DNA from 3 places in the Staphylococcus haemolyticus genome. Region 2 is predicted to be linked to each of the others. Evidence: predicted binding sites of a transcription regulator. Region 2 holds the regulator's gene; each other region holds the start of a gene.

Region 1 (7,408 bases), 320 kb from region 2:
AGGTGTACGTGTAAGTGGTACGTTTGAACCCCACATAATAATATATGAAGCATTGTACCAATCACTTGATTCAGGTACGTCAGTTTGTTCACCCCAAATTTGTGGTGACGCAGGCGGTAAATCAGCATACCAATCATAAAAACTTAACATTTCTCCACCGAGTAAGTTGATAAATCTTGCCCCTGCAGCATAACTTATCATTGACATGGCAGGAATTGGTGTAAATCCTGCGATTCTATCTGGACCATCCTTTTTAATTGTATAAAGAATTTGTGCAGCAATAATATCTGTTACATCTTTCCAGTTAGCTCGAACATGTCCACCTTTACCACGTGCTTGTTTATATGCTTTTGCTTTCTCTTCGTCTTCAACAATAGATGCCCACGCTGCAATACGATTTCCATTATTTTCTTCTAACGCTGTATTCCATAAATCTAATAATTTCCCTCTAATGTATGGATATTTCACACGAAGTGGACTATATTCATACCAAGAGAACGACGCACCACGCGGACATCCACGAGGTTCAAATTCAGGCATATCAGGCCCACAACTTGGATAATCAATTTGTTGATTTTCCCAAGTGATTACGCCGTTTTTAACAAATACTTTCCATGAACATGACCCTGTACAGTTAACACCATGTGTTGTTCTAACTACTTTATCGTGACTCCATCTTTCACGGTACATTTTTTCCCATTCTCTACTTTTGCTCTCAAGAACTGACCAGTTACCATTAAATGTCTCAGTTGGTTTGAAAAAGTTTAATCCAAATTTTCCCATCTATATGAATCCTCCTACCGTTAAAGGTATTAACTTATTCCGATTTGCCGTTTTACTTTTGAATTTATAATGATTGTACAATTTTTCACATTCATTAGGTATTAGGGAATGTCCTAATTCGCATGGGGGAATCCCTAAAAAAACAAAAAAGCAGGTAGTGGTACATAACGTTCTAAGAATTCGTTATACCACTCCTGCAAGGATGACTTATAAATTAATATATTTAATTTTATTGTTATTGATTATTTGTGTGTATAATTGTTGTTGTGATGGATGGTAACTTTCATCAACGTGTACTATACAACGATATCCTGTTTCAGATAATTCTTCAGCTTTCAATAAAGCATCTTCTTTCGAACCTTTTATAACATATAATGAATCATCTAAATTTCTTTCATGCTCTTGTTTCAACACTTTATCTTTATCAATATAGTCAACAATCGCACCTAAAATGCAAATGCCTGGTTCGCCTTCAAGTTCGTGTTGCTGTAATTGATGCTCAATGGTGCTTAATTTACCAATGATGACGCGTTGGTTATGACACGTAGCATTAAACACAATTGCTATCGAATAGTCCTCTGAAGTATAAGCTGTGATTTGATCAATGATACGGCCCAATCGTTTTATCCCCATATAGATGGCTAATGTCCCACCATTAATCAAATTACGTATATCTGTTTCTTGATTGATTGAATCTTTGAAATGGCCTGTTGAGAAAGTCACACTAGGCGCTACTGATCTCATTGTTAACCCTAAATCCATTGTTGCAACAGCTGCACTTGCTGAAGTTACACCAGGAACAATTTCATATTCAATACCATAGTCTTTTAAAGTATTGACTTCTTCAGTAACACGACCAAATATTGCTGGATCGCCACCTTTGAGACGAATGACTGTTTGGTACTTTTTAGCCGCTTCAACGATTTTTAAATTAATTTCGTCTTGTTGTATATGTTTAGCGTAAGGCTTTTTACCTACATCAATGAATTCCGCATCAGCGGGTGCATATTGAAGTATGAGTGGGTTTACTAAACGATCATATAGAATAACTTCAGCTTTCTTAATACATCGTTCTGCTTTTTTCGTTAAAAGATTAGGATTACCAGGTCCAGCACCTATCAAGTAAACCTTTGATTTTTCATCTACAGACATACATAAACGTCTCCATCGATGACTTCAACTTGATATGTTTCAACACATCCAGTATCAGGTTCTTGTACCTCGCCACTTCTCAAATCAACCTTTTGATCATGTAGAGGGCAATAAACGTAATCGCCACTTACTGTTCCTTCTGATAATGGCCCTTGTTTGTGAGGACAAATATTATTAATTGCATGAATGTCTCCACTTTCAGTTAAGAAAATGCCAATTTCTTTACCATCAACAATCACTTTTTTTCCAATCAATGGTGTTAATTCTTCTAATGTCGTTACTTTAACTTTTTCCATAGATTTCATATGTTACACCCTCTCAACTTCAAAGATTTTTCGAGCTTCTTTATCTTCAACGATTGCTTCCCAAGGTTCGCCATGTCCATCAATCGCTTTTTTAGCATCCATAATTCTATCGAATAATTCTTTTTGACGTTCAGGATCCAGTAGTACTTCTTTAACATTTTCAAAGCCTAAACGATTTAACCATGGTGCAGTTCTTTCTGCATAAATGCCTGTTTCACGATAATACTGCATTAACGCACCACATAATTGAATAACTTCATCTTCAGTTTCAACGGTAGTTAATAATTTACCAACTGTAACATCTGTACCTCCATTACCACCGATGTAAATTTGATAACCGTTTTCTACTGAGATAACACCGAAATCTTTAACTCCTGATTCAACGCAACTACGTGGACAACCAGATACACCCATTTTAAATTTATGTGGTGTGTCAATGTATTCGAATGTTTTTTCTAAGCGAATACCTAAGCGTGTAGTGTATTGAGTACCGAATCGACAGAATTCTTTACCTACACAACTTTTAACTGAACGTGTTTTCTTACCATATGCTGAAGCTGAACGCATACCTAAATCTTCCCATACTTTAGGTAATTCTTCTTTCTTCAATCCATATAAACCTACACGTTGAGAGCCTGTTACTTTAACTAATGGTACATTGTATTTTTTTGCAACTTCACCTAATCTTATTAATTGGTCAGCATCTGTTACGCCTCCACGCATTTGTGGAATAACAGAGAATGTACCATCATTTTGAATGTTTGCATGATAACGTTCATTTGCGAAGCGTGATTCTTTTTCATCTTGATGGTCATGTGGATATACCATATTTAAATAGTAGTTTATTGCTGGACGACATTTTGGACAGCCATTTTTATCTTTAAAGTCTAGTACGTGACGTACTTCTTTTGATGTTTTTAGTCCTTTAGCTCTTATTTGCGTAACAATTTGATCACGTGTTAAATCAGTACAAGCACAAATTCCGGTAGGTTTCGCTGCTACAAAGTCATCACCTAATGTGCATTGTAATAACTCGCCAATTTGTCCTTTACATTTACCACATGAATTACCCGCTTTAGTTGCTTTCGTTACTTCTTCCACTGAAGTTAATCCTTTAGTCGTAATCGCATTAACAATCGTACCTTTATCTACACCGTTACAACCACAAATCGTTTCATCATCTGGCATATCAGCGATAGAAGTTACCGCTTCTTCTCCACCTTTGTACAATAATGATACTAATGTATAGTCTTCTAATGATTCATGTTTTTTCATCATATTATAGAATCTTGAGCCATCATCTGTATCACCATATAATACTGCTCCGACAACTTGACCATCACTCAAATAGACTTTTTTATAAATATTATCGACACTGTTGAAAATTTCAATACCATGGACATTTTCATTTTCAACAATTTGTCCCGCACTATATAAATCACAACCAGACACTTTTAATGAAGTGAAAGTTGTAGAACCTTTGTACCCTTCTGTTTCTTTTCCAGTTAGGTAGTCAGCTAACACTTTACCTTGTTCATAGAGCGGTGCGACTAAGCCATATACTTTGCCGTCATGCTCTGAACATTCGCCAACCGCATAAATATTAGGGTCTGATGTTTGTAAATAATCATTTACAACGATACCTCTATTTACTTCTAGACCTGCATCACGTGCTACTTGAGTAAATGGACGGATACCGACTGCCATGACAACTAAGTCTGTTTCGATTATTCTTCCATCTGCCAATTTAATCGCTTCTACATCATCTTTACCAATAATTTCTTTAGAGTTCGCTTGTAACTCGATATTCATACCTTGACGTTCTAAATCTGCTTTAAGCATGCCTCCAGCTTTACGGTCTAACTGCATTTCCATAAGCCATTCTGCTAAGTGTAATACAGTTACTTCCATACCTTGATCCATTAAACCACGTGCACATTCAAGTCCTAATAATCCGCCACCAATAACGACAGCTTTCTTTTTCGTTTTAGCGATTTCAATCATGCGTTCAGTATCTTCGATTGTTCTCCAACCTATAACACTTGGTAAATCTGATCCAGGTATCGGTAATACGAATGCACTAGAGCCTGTTGCAAATATACAAATGTCATAATTCACTTCAACACCTTTTGATGTTGTTACTGTTTGTGCTGAACGATCAACCGTCTCTACTGGGTCGTTGACGATGAGCTGAATGTTGTTCTCTTCATACCATTCATATGGATTCATTATTGTTTCTTCTACAGTCATTTTCTTCTGTAATATATTTGATAACATTATTCTGTTATAGTTTGGATAAGGTTCTTTCCCAATAATTGTAATGTCAAATTGTGAATCTGAACGCTCTAGAATTTCTTCTATCGTTCTTAATCCCGCCATGCCGTTTCCAATCATCACTAATTTTTGTTTAGTCATAAAATATGCCCCTTTTATCACTTTAAATTTACTTATTTTCCATTTGCAATTTTTTGTTTTTTAAAATGTTTGATATTCAACATTTGTTTCTTCACTGCTATTCTATAACAGATTCCACTTCAAATGTGATGATTTTCACAAATTAATTAAAAATCGGGGAATTCCCTAATACGTTCAATAACTTGTCCAAATACAATAAAAAACTGAGACACATTGTGCCTCAGCTTATAAATCCTAATTAAATGTTAATTGCTTTAAACGTTCACTAATAATTCTCTTTAATATGTTATCGAAATTAATAGATGGTGTAATGTGAAGCGTACCCTGTATATCCATTTCTGAAATGAGTCGTTTTACTTTATTTACTAGTCGCCCATCATATAAAAACATTGGCACTACAATAAGTTCATCATATTCATTCGAAAGTTGATCCAAGTCATTTCTAAAAGTAATGTCACCATATAGCGTACGACAATAGATAGGTACAGGTTGATTCATTTTTTCACTAAATTCCTTTAACTCATCATGTGCTTTCGTATATGAGAAGCTACCATGTGCGATTAATACAATCGCATAATTAGAGGAGGTAGAAATTTCAACATCTTGAATACGTTTTTCAACTAAATCCACCATATAGTCATGCGTACCAAGCGGTTCACTAATTTCGTAACTTATTTCAGGATGATCTTTTTTGATATTTGATAAAATTTCAGGAACATCGACGATATAATGCATTGCCGAAAAGATCAAAAGAGGTACAACTTTAAATTGAGTTTCACCTTGCTTTATTAAGCGACCAATCGTTTTTTCAATACTCTTTTCTTCACTTTCAATAAACGCTAATTCATATTCATACGATTCATCACTTAATAAACGATCTAAGAATTCTCCCAACGCTTTATTTTGATCACCTTTTCTCATGCCATGTGCCACTAATATATTCGCAACCAATGGCTTCATCCCCTTTATATTAGACTTTATTACTTTTAAAATTTGGTCATTAAATGCTTTAATGTTGATTAAAATGATATGTTTTAATCATCATTTAGTCAACTTTTTCAATAATGTGGTTAAATTAATTCAATAAAAAAGGTTGTGCTATCTACTCATTTAACTTAGTGATAACACAACCCTATTATTGATTACTTAGCTTTCATACTATCACGTGAACCATTTAAATACGCATATACTAAACCAATAAATATACCACCACCGATATAGTTACCAATTAAAGCAAACACAATATTTTTAATAACACCTAACCATGATAGTGCATCTAAATTATAGAACACCATACCTGCGTATAAACCAGCATTGAAGACAACGTGTTCATAACCCATGAATACAAACACGACAACCCCTGCAGCAATAAAGAATGCTCTTGCCAGTCCTTCTTTAAATAACATAGACACGTATATACCAATATTAATAAAGAAATTACAGAAGATTGCTTTAACTAAAATATTTAACCAAGTTGATTCTACCGTTTTCATATGTACTGTCTTACTTAAGCTGGCAATCATTTCTGGCGTCATAATATGCGTCCCTTTCATTAAGAAGAATAATATGAATCCACCTATAATATTCCCAATAAAACAGAATAAGAAAATGAACAACATCTTATTAATAGTAATGGCTTTATAATACCAGCCTACCGTTAAATACATGAAATTACTAGTTAGTAATTCTGAATTCGTCAACACAATTAATACTAAAGCTAAACTAAATGCAATCGCACCTAACAAATTAACTAAACCTTCATTAGTGCCTGCAAATTGTGTTTTAATTGCCAACATAAATACCGTTACGATTGCTAATAAAAATCCTGACATGATTGCTTTCAATGCATATCTACCAGGCGTTTTTGTAGCCATAATTTCTTTCGTCTGTACCTGCCCGACAGCAGCTTCTACAATATCACGCGTTGCATGGGTGTCTTCAACCGTTTTATTGTTCTTCAACATATGTATGCCCCCTACATCCTTTCAAGTTATGTTTCAATTATATATTTTTTAAGAAAACATGAATAGCTTAAATTTTTTAGGTAAAAAAAGTGAGATAAAATCGTATCATGTAGACACGATTCTATCTCACTTAGTAATTTACTATTTATGTGCTTTAAGTCTTGATAAATAGCGTAAACCTGTAGCAAAAATGCCATAGCCTAGCGCTGTTCTTAAAACATATTTAATTGCACTATTATCAATTGCCTTTGAATTGAGTAGTACTGTAGGTATTAATGTACTAACTGAAAATAAAGCTAGTACTTTTAAATATCTTTCTTTCATATCATCAACCTCATTTCAACTACATTATAACTTAAATTTAGTTGAATTTTTTTGACATACTTATGACTTTTTTTGTTTCAATAATGAATCAAGTTGGTCTAATGTAGAATTCATTCCCGCTTCTACACCCATATCAAGTGCTTGTTGCGCCGCATTTTTTGTTGGAAAGATAGAAGTTGACGTTACAAGCGTGCGTTGCGCTGATTCTGAAGTGAAATCAATCAAAATTTGCATCCCAGGTAATGATGTATCTTTCTCACCTTGAGACGTAGCAAAGAAATCTAAGTATTCAATATGATTAGGTTTATCCACCTTTTTATATTCAGTCAATGTGTAACTTGTTTGTTCTGGCATTTCTATCGCAAAGAAGGCATCACCACCGGCTTCTGGATTAAAACGATAAACCTTTGTTTTACCTCCTTGAGGATGGAACCATTGTTCGAATAACGTCTCCGTAGTGTATGC
Region 2 (7,408 bases):
CCACCTGCATAATCAAGGGCACCAAGTTGTTGAATCCAACCTCCGCCCCACACCCAATGTGCAACTGGACTATATATTAAAATCACCCATAAAAAGATAAAGATAATAAATGGAAAGAATTTCATACGTTCAGCGATTGAACCTGAAAGTATTGAAACTGCAATTGTACAAAACATCATTTGGAATAGCATAAATAATGCAAATGGAATATGTGGACTTAATTGATCATTAACTGCAAATCCGACATGCTGTAGTCCAATTAAATCGAAATTTCCTATCAAAGCATTTCCCGTTCCAAAACTTAATGAAAATCCTAATACAACCCATGTGAAAGTCACGATAACCATTGCTGCCATACTTTGCATTACTGTATTCAAAACATTCTTTGATTGAACTAGACCACCGTAAAACAAGCTAAGACCTGGTGTCATAATCCATACAAGTAAAGTGCAAAGAAATAAAAAAATTGTGTCATCCATCTTCATAATTACCACTTCCTTTAAAAATATCATAATGATACTAAATTGAAATAGCAAAAATGTGTAAGATAAAATGACACAATATGTTACATAATATAACAAAGACATTTTGCATGCCTATTTTGTTTTAAGCTTTCTGAATTGTAATTGTCCATGAAGCATCGTCTAATTGTTCATAATTCGTAACTGGATAACCTTGCTCAGCTGCCCAATTAGGAATAGCTTCTGTTGCTTGTGTGCAATCAAAATCAATTTTAAGTTCATCACCATTATCTAGTGTTTGCATTTTCTTTTGCGCTTCTATCAATGGGAATGGACAAACCATACCTACAGTACCTAATTCATATAACATTGTATTACCTCCAAATTAATTAAGTTGTTTGTACTTGTTTTGTCGCTGTTGTTGCTTGAGACTTAGATGTTTGTTTTTCTAATTTTTTCATTGGTCTTATAAATATAAAGTAACTCATAAACCATACACCTAAAATCATAGAACCAAGTGCTATCCATCCTTTCCAAGACATGATAGCAGTTTCTACTAAACCATTTCCAATTGAACATCCTCCAGCTACTGAAGCACCAAATCCCATACAAATACCACCAATAGCACTATTGCGAATGGTCTTTTTATCAGGTAATCGCCATTTAAATTCACGTGATCCTTTAGCAGCAATATAAGAACCTAAGAATATACCTAAAATTAATAAAACTCCCCAATCAATTAGCTTAGTATCACCTGTTATTAAAAAAGTAATTAAATTTGCTGAAGGTGTGGTAATGCCTAAGCCGTAATCTCTTCCAGTAGAAATACTCATTGGCCAAGCTATCAAAGCAATTAATCCTACTGCAATACCAGCTACAAATGGATGGTATCGTTTTTCAAATAAATAGTGTCTCAAGCCACTATATTTTTGTTTAAGCTTTGGAACTGCAAATTTGGGTTTTGGTTTACGTAATGTTTTAGTTACAAAAATGATAGTTATAATTGTTAATACTAACGTAAACACCCACATAGGAATACCGGTAGTCTGAGACATATTTGCATTAATGTTTGTAGGTTTATTAATCCATGACATTACTGGAAGTAATATACCAGTTTTAGTAATAGCAGCAGTTACAGCATATAGTACGAGCGCTACCCAACTGCCAATCAAACCTTCACCAGCTCGATACCATGTACCTGTAGCACATCCTCCTGCTAATACAATACCGATTCCAAATATAAAAGCACCAATAATTGTACCTATAATTGGAAATGTACTATCTGGGATAGATATAACATTTAATCCAGTTAAAATAAGTAGTCCAATACTTTGGACAGTAATAGCAACTAATAAGGCATAAAACATTTTATTATTTTTTTGAACGTACATATCTCTGAAGCCACCAGCTAAACAGAAGCGTGTACGTTGCATCACAAACCCTAATAATATACCTACTATAAGACCACTAATGATCATCCATATCACTATCAATTCATCCTTTCCCGATTGTTTTACTAAGGTGTTATAATCAATTGTACTAAATTTTGCAACATCTTAAAATTAAACGCTTTTGATTTTAATAATATGATGTTTTAAAAACTAAATGAAATTAATGAATGTTAAACGCAAATTAAAAACACCCCTCTTATAAAGAAGGATGCAAGAATATAAATATAAAAATTAATTAGAATAGTTTTTCATAAAGAATAGCAATGATTGCAATTCTATGCCCAAGTCAATATGATGCACTTGTACGGTATTAGGTACTTCTATTCTAGCTGGTGTGAAATTTAGTATACCCTGAATATCAGCTTCAACCAACTGATTTGCAACGCGTTGTGCTGCTTCCTCTGGTGTAGTTAATATTACAACATTGATATTTTGAGCATTGAGTACTTTCTTCAAATCGTTCATATGATGCACAGATACATCACCAATCTCTGTTCCGACAATCTGTTCATCTATATCAAAAGCCTCAGTTATTGTCATTTCATCATGAATTGAAAAGTTATATGTCAAAAGTGCTCGACCTAAATTACCAACACCTACTAAAGCTATGTGTATATTATCACTATCACTTAATGCTGTTTTAAAGAATTCTAATAGACTATCTATATTGTAACCGTAGCCTTTTTTGCCTAATTCTCCAAAATAAGAGAAATCTCTTCGGATGGTTGCTGATTCAATATTGAGTGCCTCACTAATAGCCTTAGAATTAACCCTATCAATGCCTTTTGACTTGAGTGTGTTAACGAATCTGTAATATAAAGGTAATCGCTTCAAAGTTGCCCGTGGAATTTTAGATTTATTATGAGCCATTTAAAATGCCCCCCTTTATGTTTGAATTTTATAATCTATGTATCCAAACTATTTTGAGTGCTATACGTTTTAAATTTAAAAATGTCGTTATGTCCTATTATGAATACTGGAATATTATACCCTAACATATTTTAAAAATAAATAACTTAGTTTCAAGAAACTAAGTAATACGGTAAAATATAGAGTAATATACAATCTAATTTCGAGTAATAAACTTATAAATAGAAAGGTGAAACCTGAATGATACTCTTGCAATTAAACGATATTTCGAAATCATTTGATGGCGAAGATATTTTCACGCGTGTGAATTTCGAAGTAAAAACAGGCGAACGAATTGGTGTCGTAGGCAGAAACGGTGCTGGTAAATCGACTTTAATGAAAATCATTGCCGGTGTTGAAGACTATGATAGCGGTCATATATCAAAAATCAAAAATTTACGTATGGGTTATTTAACACAGCAAATGACACTTAATTCATCTGCTTCAGTCTTCGAAGAAATGTCAAAACCGTTTGAACATTTAAAAAAAATGGAACTTCTAATTAGAGAAGAAACGAATTGGCTAGCTGATCATGCATCTAACTACTATTCCGAAGAATATCAACAACATATGGAACGCTATGAATCTTTAACTAATCAATTCGAACAACTTGATGGTTATCAGTATGAAAGTAAAATCAAAACTGTTCTACATGGTTTAAATTTCAATGAAGATGATTTCGATAAACCTATCAATGATTTCAGTGGTGGTCAAAAAACGCGATTATCCTTAGCCCAAATGCTATTGAATGAGCCAGATTTATTACTACTAGACGAACCTACAAACCATTTAGATTTAGAAACGACGAAGTGGTTAGAAGATTATTTAAAATATTTCAAAGGTGCCATTGTTATTATCAGTCACGATAGATATTTCCTAGATAAAATAGTCACTCAAATATATGATGTTGCACTTGGCGATGTTAAACGTTACGTCGGAAATTATGAACAATTTATTGAGCAACGTGATAAATATTACGAAAGCAGAATGCAAGAATATGAACGTCAGCAAGATGAAATTAAAAGATTAGAAACATTTGTAGAGAAAAATATAACACGTGCTTCAACTAGTGGAATGGCAAAAAGTCGTCGAAAAACACTAGAAAAAATGGAACGTATTGACAAACCTATGTTGGACGCAAGAAGTGCTAACATTCAATTTGGCTTTAATCGTAATACAGGTAATGACGTTATGAATATACGTAATCTGAAAATTGGTTATGACTCGCCTATTACATCTCCTATTAATATTGAAGTAAGTAAGGGGGATCATATTGCCATTATTGGCCCAAATGGCGTAGGTAAAACTACTCTAATCAAGACCATCGCTCAACGTCAAAATCAATTAGAAGGTGAAATTACCTTTGGTGCAAATCTTCAAATTGGTTATTACGATCAAAAGCAAGCTGAATTTAAATCTAATAAAACAATTATCGACTATGTTTGGGATCAATATCCAACAATGAATGAAAAAGATATTCGCGCTATACTCGGACGTTTCTTATTCGTGCAAGATGATGTAAAGAAAGTAATCAATGATTTATCTGGTGGAGAAAAAGCTCGTTTGCAATTAGCGCTACTTATGCTTCAAAGAGATAATGTATTAATTCTTGATGAACCAACAAACCATCTTGATATAGATTCTAAAGAGATGTTAGAACAAGCGCTAAAAGATTTTGAAGGAACCATTCTTTTTGTATCACACGATCGTTACTTTATTAATCAATTGGCAAATAAAGTATTCGACTTAAATTATGACGGTGGCCAAATGTATTTGGGAGATTATCAATATTACATCGAGAAAACAGAAGAAGCAGCGGCACTTGAAGCTTTTAAAAATGAGCGCAATGATTTTAGTAAAGAGGATACTTCAAATCAAAATGAAGCTAATGAAAATGTAAATACCTATGATTCTCAAAAGCAACAACGTCGTGAGCAAAGAAAATTAGAACGTCTCATTGAGAACTGTGAAGCCAAAATTGAAGCATTTGAGAATGAAATAGCACGCATTGATGAACAACTCACTCAGCCTGACGTATTCAATAATCCTGAAAAAGCCTCATCATTAGCGAATCAGAAACTTGAAACCGAACAAATGTTAGAACAGGTTATGTCGGAATGGGAAAATTTACAAGAAAATATCTAAAGACTCATTATTTTACCAGAGTCCGGGACATAAAGTTCTTGGATAAGTGAAAAAAAGACAATTTCTATTGAAATAATATAGAAATTGTCTTTTTTATAAATTTTTTGATTATTTTCAGCTCGTTGAGCTACTACTTTTCTTATATTAAGTGCCATTAATACAAAACCAAGTTCTCTTTTGACTTTATTGAGTCCTCGGACAGACATCCGAGTGAAACCCAAAATAGCCTTCATAAATCCAAAAACAGGTTCCACATCAATTTTTCTTTGACTGTAGATATTTTTTGTTTCTGGTTCTGAAAGCTTTTTGTTAATTTGGGATTTAAAATATTCCCAGTTATAATTCTTCATTATTTTTTTGTTTGTTTTTGAATTGAAGTTCATACATTGATTTTTCAGAGGACATTCTGAACAATCATCACATTCATATAATTTGAAGTCTCGCTTATAACCATACTTATCATGACGATAGGCATATCTTTTAAAACCTAGCCGTTTATTATTCGGACAAATGAATTCGTCATTAATTTCGTCATAGTTCCAATTTTGAGTATTAAAGATGTCACTTTTATATTTTTTAGTTTTATCTTTTATAAACATTCCATATGTTATGAGTGGCGTTCGATTAAAGTCATCTATAATTGCCTTATAATTTGATTCACTACCATAACCTGCATCAGCTACAATATATTCAGGTAAATGACCGTAGGTCTCTTGAATTGAATTTAAAAATGGAATCATCGTTCTAGTATCCGTTGGATTTTGATACACATTATAAGATAAAACAAATTGGGAATTTGTCGCTATTTGTAAATTATACCCTGGCTTAAGTTGTCCATTTTTCATGTGATCTTCTTTCATTCTCATAAATGTCGCATCATGATCTGTCTTAGAATAACTATTTCTATCCTTTAAAATAGATTTTTGAAATTCGTATCGATACTTTCGCTCAAAATAATCATTGATTTGCTTTTTGTATTTTTTGATTTTAGTTCTTTTGAGACGTATTTGTTTTCTTGTTTTAGTACATTTTTCATTGTTGATATGTTGGTTTAAATCTTCGATTTCTTTATCTAAGTGACTACCAATCAAATCTATTTCTTCTTTTGTTAATTCATTATCATGATCTTCTTTAATTTCCGGTATGATTTTATTGGTTACCAATTCATGGTAGAGGGCTTTAGAATCCTCATTCATCTTTGATTCATGGTTTTGAATACTCTTTTTCCATACAAATGTATATCGATTGGCATTTGCTTCAATTTTTGTACCATCAATAAAAATAGCTTTATCATCTATAAGATTTTGTTTTACACACTGACTGTAAAATTGAATAAATAAAGATTCTAATAAAGCATCTACTTTTGGATTTACTCTAAATCGATTAATTGTTTTATAAGAAGGTTTTTGATTTTGTGATAGCCACATCATTCGGATGCTATCATTAAGCATTTTTTCTATTTTACGACCTGAGAATACAGATTGTGTGTAGGCATATAGAATCACTTTTAACATCATTTTAGGATGGTACGAAGTTGCACCACGGTGATGTCTGAATTCGTCGAATTCATTGTCAGGAATTGTTTCAACAATATCATTTACATGTCGTGAAATATCATTTGTGGGGATAAGAACTGAAGTTTCCATTGGTAGAGTAAGTTGAGTCATGTTATAATTTTTATACATAAGGCACCTCGTTAATTTAGTTTAGTGATGTTTATTAAATTATACGAAAGTGCTTTATTTTTTTAAAGTATTACAATGTAAAATTACATATAAATACAAAGTATTTTGGCGAGACTCTTGAGGGAACAGGACAAGCTGAAGACTACAGGCTGAAGCTGTCCCCTAAGAAAGCGAGCCAACAATACGGAGTATTGTAAATAAAGAAGCCAGTAAATGAATTTGTTAAAACTCATTTACTGGCTATTTCTCTAGGGTTTATGTCCCAGACTCATTTTTTTATACAAATTTCAACAAAAGTTATAAACAGCTAAAATACGATATTATCAGCTATCCACATAGTTATCCCACTTATCCACAACTTATTTTAAATTCATTTACAAGATTTTTACACAAAATTAAATTCATATCCACATTGTTAAGAACGGTTTATCCACAACTTATACACTTAATGTTGATAAGTACAAACGTTCCCTATTGACCTTTTGAATTATTTTAATCTCAATAAAAAACCTCTTGTTAACAGTGGATCTTAATCCTTACGTTAAAAGAGGTTCCTTTTGATTATTGAAATAATTAATTCGATTAAATAAATAATATAAATTTAAACTTCTATAGTAGCTTCTTCTATATCCATATTATTTTCACCATTCAAATCTAACTTAGCTGTAATTCCTGACTGATAATAGTAATATGCTGCAGCACCAATCATTGCTGCATTATCAGTACATAATTTAGGACTTGGAATGGATAAATGAAT
Region 3 (7,408 bases), 550 kb from region 2:
TCAATTTCTGACTTAGAATTAATCGGTATTGGTGGTTTTAGTCCGTTAACAGGATTTATGGGTGAGGCTGACTACACTAAAGTTGTTGAAGATACACATCTTGAAAATGGATTAGTGTGGAGTATTCCGATTACGCTACCTGTTTCTGAAGAAGAAGCGGATAAATTAGAAATCGGTGATGACATCGCATTATACGGTGAAGATGGCGAATTATACGGCACATTGAAATTAGAAGAAAAGTACACATATGATAAGAAAAAAGAAGCTCAAAATGTGTATGGTACGAGTGACGAGGCGCATCCAGGTGTTAAAAAAGTTTATGACAAAGGGAATGTTTACCTTGCTGGACCGATTCAATTAATTAATCGACCTAAACATGATGAGTTCTCTGATTTCCATTTAGACCCAGCAGAAACACGTCAATTATTCCATGATTTAGGATGGAAGACTGTCGTTGGATTCCAAACAAGAAATCCTGTACATCGTGCGCATGAATATATCCAAAAATCTGCATTAGAAATTGTAGATGGTCTTTTACTTAATCCATTAGTAGGAGAAACGAAATCAGATGATATTCCAGCGGACGTTCGTATGGAAAGTTATCAAGCTATCTTAAAGAACTACTTCCCTAAAGATAGAGCGCGCTTAGTCATTTATCCTGCGGCAATGCGTTATGCTGGTCCACGTGAAGCAATTCTACATGCCACAGTACGTAAAAACTATGGTTGTACGCATTTCATTGTTGGACGTGACCATGCAGGTGTGGGCGATTATTACGGCACGTATGAAGCACAAGAATTAATTTCTCAATTTGAAGATGAACTAGATATTCAAATATTGAAATTTGAACATGCATTTTATTGTGAAAAATGTGGCAACATGGCTACTGCTAAAACATGCCCACACGACGCATCAGAGCATGTACATTTAAGTGGTACTAAAGTAAGAGAAAAATTAAGAAATGGTGAATCACTACCTACAAAATTCTCTAGACCTGAAGTAGCTGAAGTCTTAATCAAAGGGTTAAAACAAAATTAATTCGGAGGGATTTAGCATGAGTCAATCAAGTAATATTACATGGCATGATTCTGAAGTTACTAAGTCAGATAGACAACAACGAAACGGTCATAAAAGTGTAGTGATATGGTTTACAGGATTATCAGGATCTGGAAAATCAACTGTATCAGTAGAACTTGAAAAAGCTTTGTTCCAATTAGGAAAGCATTCTTATCGATTAGACGGCGATAATGTAAGACATGGTTTAAACAAGAATTTAGGCTTTAGTCCAGAAGACCGTAAGGAAAATATTCGACGCATTGGTGAAGTAAGTAAATTACTTGTAGATGCGGGAACAATTGCTATAACAGCATTTATTTCGCCTTACAGAGCTGATCGTGATGAAGTTCGTGAAATTTTAGAAGATGGAGAATTCATTGAAGTTTACACAGAGTGTAGCGTGGAAGCATGTGAACAACGTGATCCTAAAGGTCTTTATAAAAAAGCACGCTCTGGTGAAATTAAGGAATTTACTGGTATAAGTGCGCCATATGAGGCACCACATCAACCAGAAATTACGATTAATACAGAACATCAAAGTGTAGAAGAATCAGTAAGTACTATTATCGAATATTTGAAGAATAAAGAAATTATTTAAAAGTATTCTGCGTGTTGTCAGTCCTTTTATTGATTGATAACACGCTTTTTTTGCATATCGTCTTAAATTAAAGTCAGATTTTTGATAAAATTATGAAAACGTTTTCTATATAAATGGAGAGCGTATTACGATATAAGGGGGAATTCACATGCAAGGGGATAGTATGTGGTTAACAATAATGGGGATAATCATTATCGGCTCAATTGTTGGACTTTTAATTGCAAAAAAGATTAGTCCAGTCGTCGGTATGATTTTAATTCCTAGTATTGGTGCTTTGCTATTAGGATACGGCATTAAAGATTTAGTTAAATTCTTTAATAGTGGTTTAGGATCTGTGATGAGCGTAGTCATCATGTTTATCTTTGCAATTATATTCTTTGGCATTATGACTGACAGTGGCCTGTTCAAACCTATTGTCAAACGACTTATATTAATGACTCGCGGTAATGTAGTCATTGTTTGTATTGTCACAGCATTGATTGGTATGTTTGCACAATTAGATGGTGCAGGTGCTGTCACTTTCTTATTATCAATTCCTGCATTATTGCCACTATATAAAGCTTTAAACATGAACAAATACTTATTAATTCTTTTACTAGCAATTAGTGCCGCGATTATGAATATGGTGCCTTGGGGCGGACCAATGGCGCGTGTTGCTTCTGTATTGAAAGTGAAAAGTGTTAATGAATTATGGTATGGCATCATTCCAGTACAATTGATTGGCTTCGTGTTAGTACTTATCTTCGCAACTTATTTAGGGTTTAGGGAAAAGAAACGAATTAAGAAGGCAATCGATAACGGTGAAGTAGAACCTACATTAAACATTGATATTCATCGACTTGTGAAAAATTACGAACGAGATCAAGACATTAAGTTTCCTGTAAGAGGACGCGCGTTCAAACATGGTTGGGTAATTTGGGCCAATGTACTATTGACGATTATCGTTTTAGTTATGATGTTAGCTAACGTTGCCCCGCCTGAATTTGCTTTTATGATTGGTGTTGCAATTGCATTAGTGATTAACTTCCCAAATGTGGATGAGCAAATGAACCGTCTTAAGGCACATGCACCAAATGCATTAATGATGGCCGCAGTTATTATAGCAGCAGGTATGTTCTTAGGTGTTTTAGAAGAAACAGGTATGTTAAAGTCAATTGCTTTAAATTTCATTAAGATCATTCCTGATGCCGTTGGACCATATTTACATATCATTGTCGGTTTCTTTGGCGTTCCACTTGATTTACTTACAAGTACAGATGCGTATTATTTCGCGTTACTTCCTATAGTAGAACAAACTGCAAGTCAATTTGGTATTAATCCAGTTTCAACAGCATATTCAATGGTAATCGGTAATATTGTAGGAACATTTGTAAGCCCGTTCTCTCCTGCACTATGGTTAGCTATTGGTCTCGCTGAGGCAAACATGGGTACATATATTAAATATGCATTCTTTTGGATCTGGGGATTTGCGATTGTGCTACTGGGCATAGCAGTATTAATAGGTACAGTTACAATCTAAATGACTCGATATAGTACGTTGTTAAAAGATCTAAATTGAATAATTAAACTCATATTCCTTCTTATAAGCATGTCGCTGATGTCTTATAAGGGGGATTCGATTTTTATCATTATTATTATAAAAAATACTTTCAAAATATCCTCGCCAAACTTTGAAAACGCTTCATACTTCCCACTTTACATGAAATAAAACATCTTTAAAATTATCAGATATTTTACAAGTCGAGTATATACACTGTTGATTAATATAGTATAAGCACTGTCATAGAAGTGTTTTTATAATTGTAATATAAGTCTATGTTTATTACATGCAAAGTAAAATTATTATGATTCATTTACAAACCCTTAACATTCCACACAAACCCTTGTGTGTCTGTTAGAGTATGTCTTGTCGTTATTTAACGAGGAAAAAATTTCTTAAAACTATTTTGAATCAAATTGATTTGAAATTTCTAATATGTCAATTGCAGGTAGCCACGAGAAAAAATAAGCTTTAAACATTCTAGGAGGATATTTTATTATGAAAAAGATCGCTACAGCTACAATCGCAACAGCAGGTATTGCAACATTCGGATTAGCACATCAAGATGCAGACGCAGCGGAAATTAATAATGGATATAACCCTAATGACCCATATTCATATAGTTACACTTACACAATTGACCAACAAGGTAATTATCATTATGAATGGCAAGGTAACTGGAGCCCATCTCAAGCTCAACAAGGTGGTCAACAAAACACTGGCAACCAAGCAGTAAACAATACTCAATCAAACAATAACTATAGCTATAATTACAATAACAATCAATCAAACCAAAGCACTCAATCATACACAGCAAACAATAATGCTGGCGGTGGTTTAGGTGCTAGTTATTCAACTTCAGATCGTAACGTTAAAGTCACAACTCAAAACGCACCAACTACACAATCAACTAGTTCAAGTTCTAGTAGCGAAGCATTAGCTGGTAAATCAAGTGGAGGTTCAAACCTTTACACTGCAGGTCAATGTACGTATTATGTATATGACAAAGTAGGCGGTAAAATTGGTAGCACTTGGGGTAATGCAAATAACTGGGCAACTGCAGCAGCTGCAGATGGCTACACAGTTAATAACACACCTAAAGCAGGTGCAGTAATGCAAACATCTCAAGGTGCATACGGTCACGTTGCATACGTTGAAAGTGTAAACGATGATGGTTCAGTTAAAGTTTCAGAAATGAACTATAATGGTGGACCTGGTGTCGTTTCATCACGTACAATCTCAGCTAGCCAAGCTGGTTCATACAACTACATTTCATAATTTGAAATAACTTTTAACCACGATTCCTTATCATGCGGAGTCGTGGTTTTTTCTTTTGAGAAAAGACTGTGACAAGATAGGTCTTCGTGTGATTGAAGCCCAAGCATAAAGGGAAACATAATAAAAAGAAAAAGAATACTTAAAGAATATTATGTTTAATTGTGAAGGAGGGTGAGTAGAGATGACGTTTGATGTAATTAAGTGGATTATATTAGCTCTAATTGCTATTGTAACTATTGCGATTATTTGTGGCCTCATTTGGGGTTCATTATTAGAAGAACGAGCATATGATAAACGCTCTAAAAAAGAAAAACGAAAAGAAACTGAGAAAAATTTAGAAATGGCAAAAGGTCATACTGATGATAAAGGTGTAGATGGTGACTATGAAGAGGCACCAACTAAAGAAGGAACGCTTAAAGATGAGCATATAAATCATCGTGAGAAATAATGATTATAAAACCCTTGGAAGATGCTATATCAAGCATACTTTCAAGGTTTTTTAAATTGAAATTGATGAGAAATAAATTGAATAGTAAGGTTGAATGTTCACATTTTATTTACATTTAATATCTCAATTTTTCTTCAATTCTATACTTTTAGCATCTGCAAGTGATAAACTATGTATGTTAAAAAAATCACAATAATTTTCAGAAAAGTTAGGAGCTTTCATCATGCTACTGTTTGTAGTAGAAATCATCATAATGATACTGGCTATTATATTAGGGCTTCGCACAGCTGGTGCATTAGGGTGTGGTATCTTCGCCATTGTGGCACAACTCATTATGATTTTTGGTTTTCAGTTGCCTCCAGGTTCAGCGCCTGTCACTGCAGTTTTAATCATTTTATCTATTGGTATCGCAGGTGGTACTTTACAAGCTACGGGAGGAATAGACTATTTAGTCTTTCTTGCTTCTAAAATTATCGAGCGTTTCCCGAAATCCATTATTTTTATCGCACCAATGATTGTCTTTCTGTTTGTATTTGGTGTAGGTACCGCAAATATTGCTTTATCTTTAGAACCTATTATTGCTAAGACTGCTGTTAGAGCAAATATCCAACCTAAACGACCACTCACCGCATCTGTTTTGACTGCAAATTTAGCCTTATTATGTAGTCCTGCAGCATCGGCAACAGCTTATATCATATCAGTAATGGCTGGTTATCATATATCAATGGGACAATATTTAAGTATTGTATTACCTACAGCGATTATTACGATGCTAATGTTGAGTGTCTTTTGTACATTTGTTGGTCGTAAGACAACGGTCACTGCAAGTGAAATTGCACATACGCCTGAAGTGCCAGTCAAACAATCATTTACAACGAAAACCAAATTAGGCGTAGTTGGATTTTTATTATGTGTTGCAGGTATATTAACTTTTGGTATTTTTCCAAATTTAATGCCTTCATTTAATGTTGATGGTGAACAAGTTAAAGTAACTATGACGGAAATCGTCCAATTCTTTATGTATTTGAGTGTTGCAATTAATTTATTAATGATGAAGATTAACACGAGTGATATATTGTCATCTAATATTGCGCAATCAGCTATTGGTGCACTCTTTGCAGTACTTGGCCCAGGTTGGTTAGGTGCTACTGTATTTAATGCACCGCAAAATTTAAAAATTATACAAGACGATATTGGACAAACAATTCAATCTATACCTTGGCTAGTCATTGTCTTAGTTGCCATAGTGGCAATGATCGTTATCTCGCAAACTGCAACAGCCTCCATTATGGTGCCGATTGTCATGAGTATGGGTATTCCACCAATGTATTTCATTGCAATGGTCCAAACGCTTAATGTCAATTTCGTCATTCCAGCACAGCCAACATTATTATTTGCAGTTAATCTAGATGAGACCGGACGCACGCGTGCAACAAGTTTTATTATTCCAGGTTTCTTTGCGATTGGTGTATCAATCGTGGTTGGATTCTTAATTAAATTTTTATTGGGATTATAGATTATAAGACCACTAATTTTGGGCAAATGCTCAAAGTTTAGTGGTCTTTTCTTTTGAAAATGAACAGGTATTTTAAAAGAATTCAAATAAATATAAATTCATAATAACAGTATTATTATGCAAAATTAATACAATATAAAATTTGTTAAATACGTTAAGTTTAAATTTAACACTGTTGTTATGGCGATTTTTAAAGCTTTAAAATATGTCTGAAATATATATTTATTCAATAAATAGGAAAGTATAATTTGAATGTAATTTGCATTTTTATTTAATTTTAGATATCGTCAATATGTGAATAAACCGTGACAAGAAAGTGGTTTTTAATTTTTATCGAAACAACAATTTTGAGGAGGAACATAATTGAAACGAGAAAAAATTATGGATTGGCCGACTTTTATAGGGACGGTAATCGTATTACTTGTAGCTGTTACACCGATGATGGTATTCCCTAAAGCCAGTGAAAAAGTAATTACCGATATCAATAGCGCAATTTCCAATTCAATTGGAACTGTGTATTTATTTATGGGATTAATCATTCTATTCTTTGTACTATATATTGCATTCGGTCGTTATGGCAATGTAACACTTGGAAAGGCAACTGATAGACCAGAATTCAATAACTTTAGTTGGGCGTCTATGCTCTTCTGTGCAGGTATTGGATCGGATATTTTATATTGGGGTGTCATTGAGTGGGCATTCTATTATCAAGTACCACCGAATGGTGCAAAAGGGATGTCAGATGAAGCACTTACATATGCAACGCAATATGGGATGTTCCATTGGGGACCAATCGCATGGGCAATCTATGTGTTGCCAGCATTACCCATTGGTTATTTAGTATTCGTTAAGAAACAACCAATTTACAAAATCAGTCAAGCATGTCGTCCAGTTTTAAAGGGACAAACGGATAAATTTTTAGGTAAATTAGTGGATATATTATTTATTTTTGGTTTACTAGGAGGTGCAGCA

The links. Region 2 encodes Rex, which represses fermentation and respiration genes when NADH is low (regulators of the CRP and FNR family bind a similar motif). Its sites were predicted from a motif close to TTGTGAAATATTTCACAA; they were not measured.
Positions count from the first base shown of each region.
Region 1: nirB (nitrite reductase large subunit NirB) is a predicted target of Rex. The motif match lies at 4,779-4,796, and genes of this name have one in related genera.
Region 3: EQ029_RS01670 (anaerobic C4-dicarboxylate transporter family protein) is a predicted target of Rex. The motif match lies at 5,096-5,113, and genes of this name have one in related genera.

Region 1 covers NZ_CP035291.1:603,906-611,313, reverse strand. The annotation lists gene EQ029_RS02755 (nitrate reductase subunit alpha) at 1-783, opposite strand, end outside; gene cobA (uroporphyrinogen-III C-methyltransferase) at 991-1,935, opposite strand; gene nirD (nitrite reductase small subunit NirD) at 1,926-2,240, opposite strand; gene nirB (nitrite reductase large subunit NirB) at 2,244-4,655, opposite strand; gene EQ029_RS02735 (sirohydrochlorin chelatase) at 4,890-5,606, opposite strand; gene EQ029_RS02730 (formate/nitrite transporter family protein) at 5,798-6,619, opposite strand; gene EQ029_RS02725 (hypothetical protein) at 6,761-6,943, opposite strand; gene EQ029_RS02720 (SRPBCC family protein) at 7,004-7,408, opposite strand, start outside.
Region 2 covers NZ_CP035291.1:922,459-929,866, reverse strand. The annotation lists gene EQ029_RS04420 (ammonium transporter) at 1-485, opposite strand, end outside; gene EQ029_RS04415 (sulfurtransferase TusA family protein) at 607-831, opposite strand; gene EQ029_RS04410 (YeeE/YedE family protein) at 851-1,948, opposite strand; gene EQ029_RS04405 (redox-sensing transcriptional repressor Rex) at 2,144-2,782, opposite strand; gene abc-f (ribosomal protection-like ABC-F family protein) at 3,023-4,966, shown strand; partial or broken gene EQ029_RS04395 (IS1182 family transposase) at 4,974-6,651, opposite strand; gene tsaD (tRNA (adenosine(37)-N6)-threonylcarbamoyltransferase complex transferase subunit TsaD) at 7,253-7,408, opposite strand, start outside.
Region 3 covers NZ_CP035291.1:373,125-380,532, forward strand. The annotation lists gene sat (sulfate adenylyltransferase) at 1-1,038, shown strand, start outside; gene cysC (adenylyl-sulfate kinase) at 1,055-1,654, shown strand; gene EQ029_RS01655 (CitMHS family transporter) at 1,803-3,173, shown strand; gene EQ029_RS01660 (CHAP domain-containing protein) at 3,693-4,472, shown strand; gene EQ029_RS01665 (hypothetical protein) at 4,654-4,920, shown strand; gene EQ029_RS01670 (anaerobic C4-dicarboxylate transporter family protein) at 5,144-6,436, shown strand; gene EQ029_RS01675 (BCCT family transporter) at 6,800-7,408, shown strand, end outside.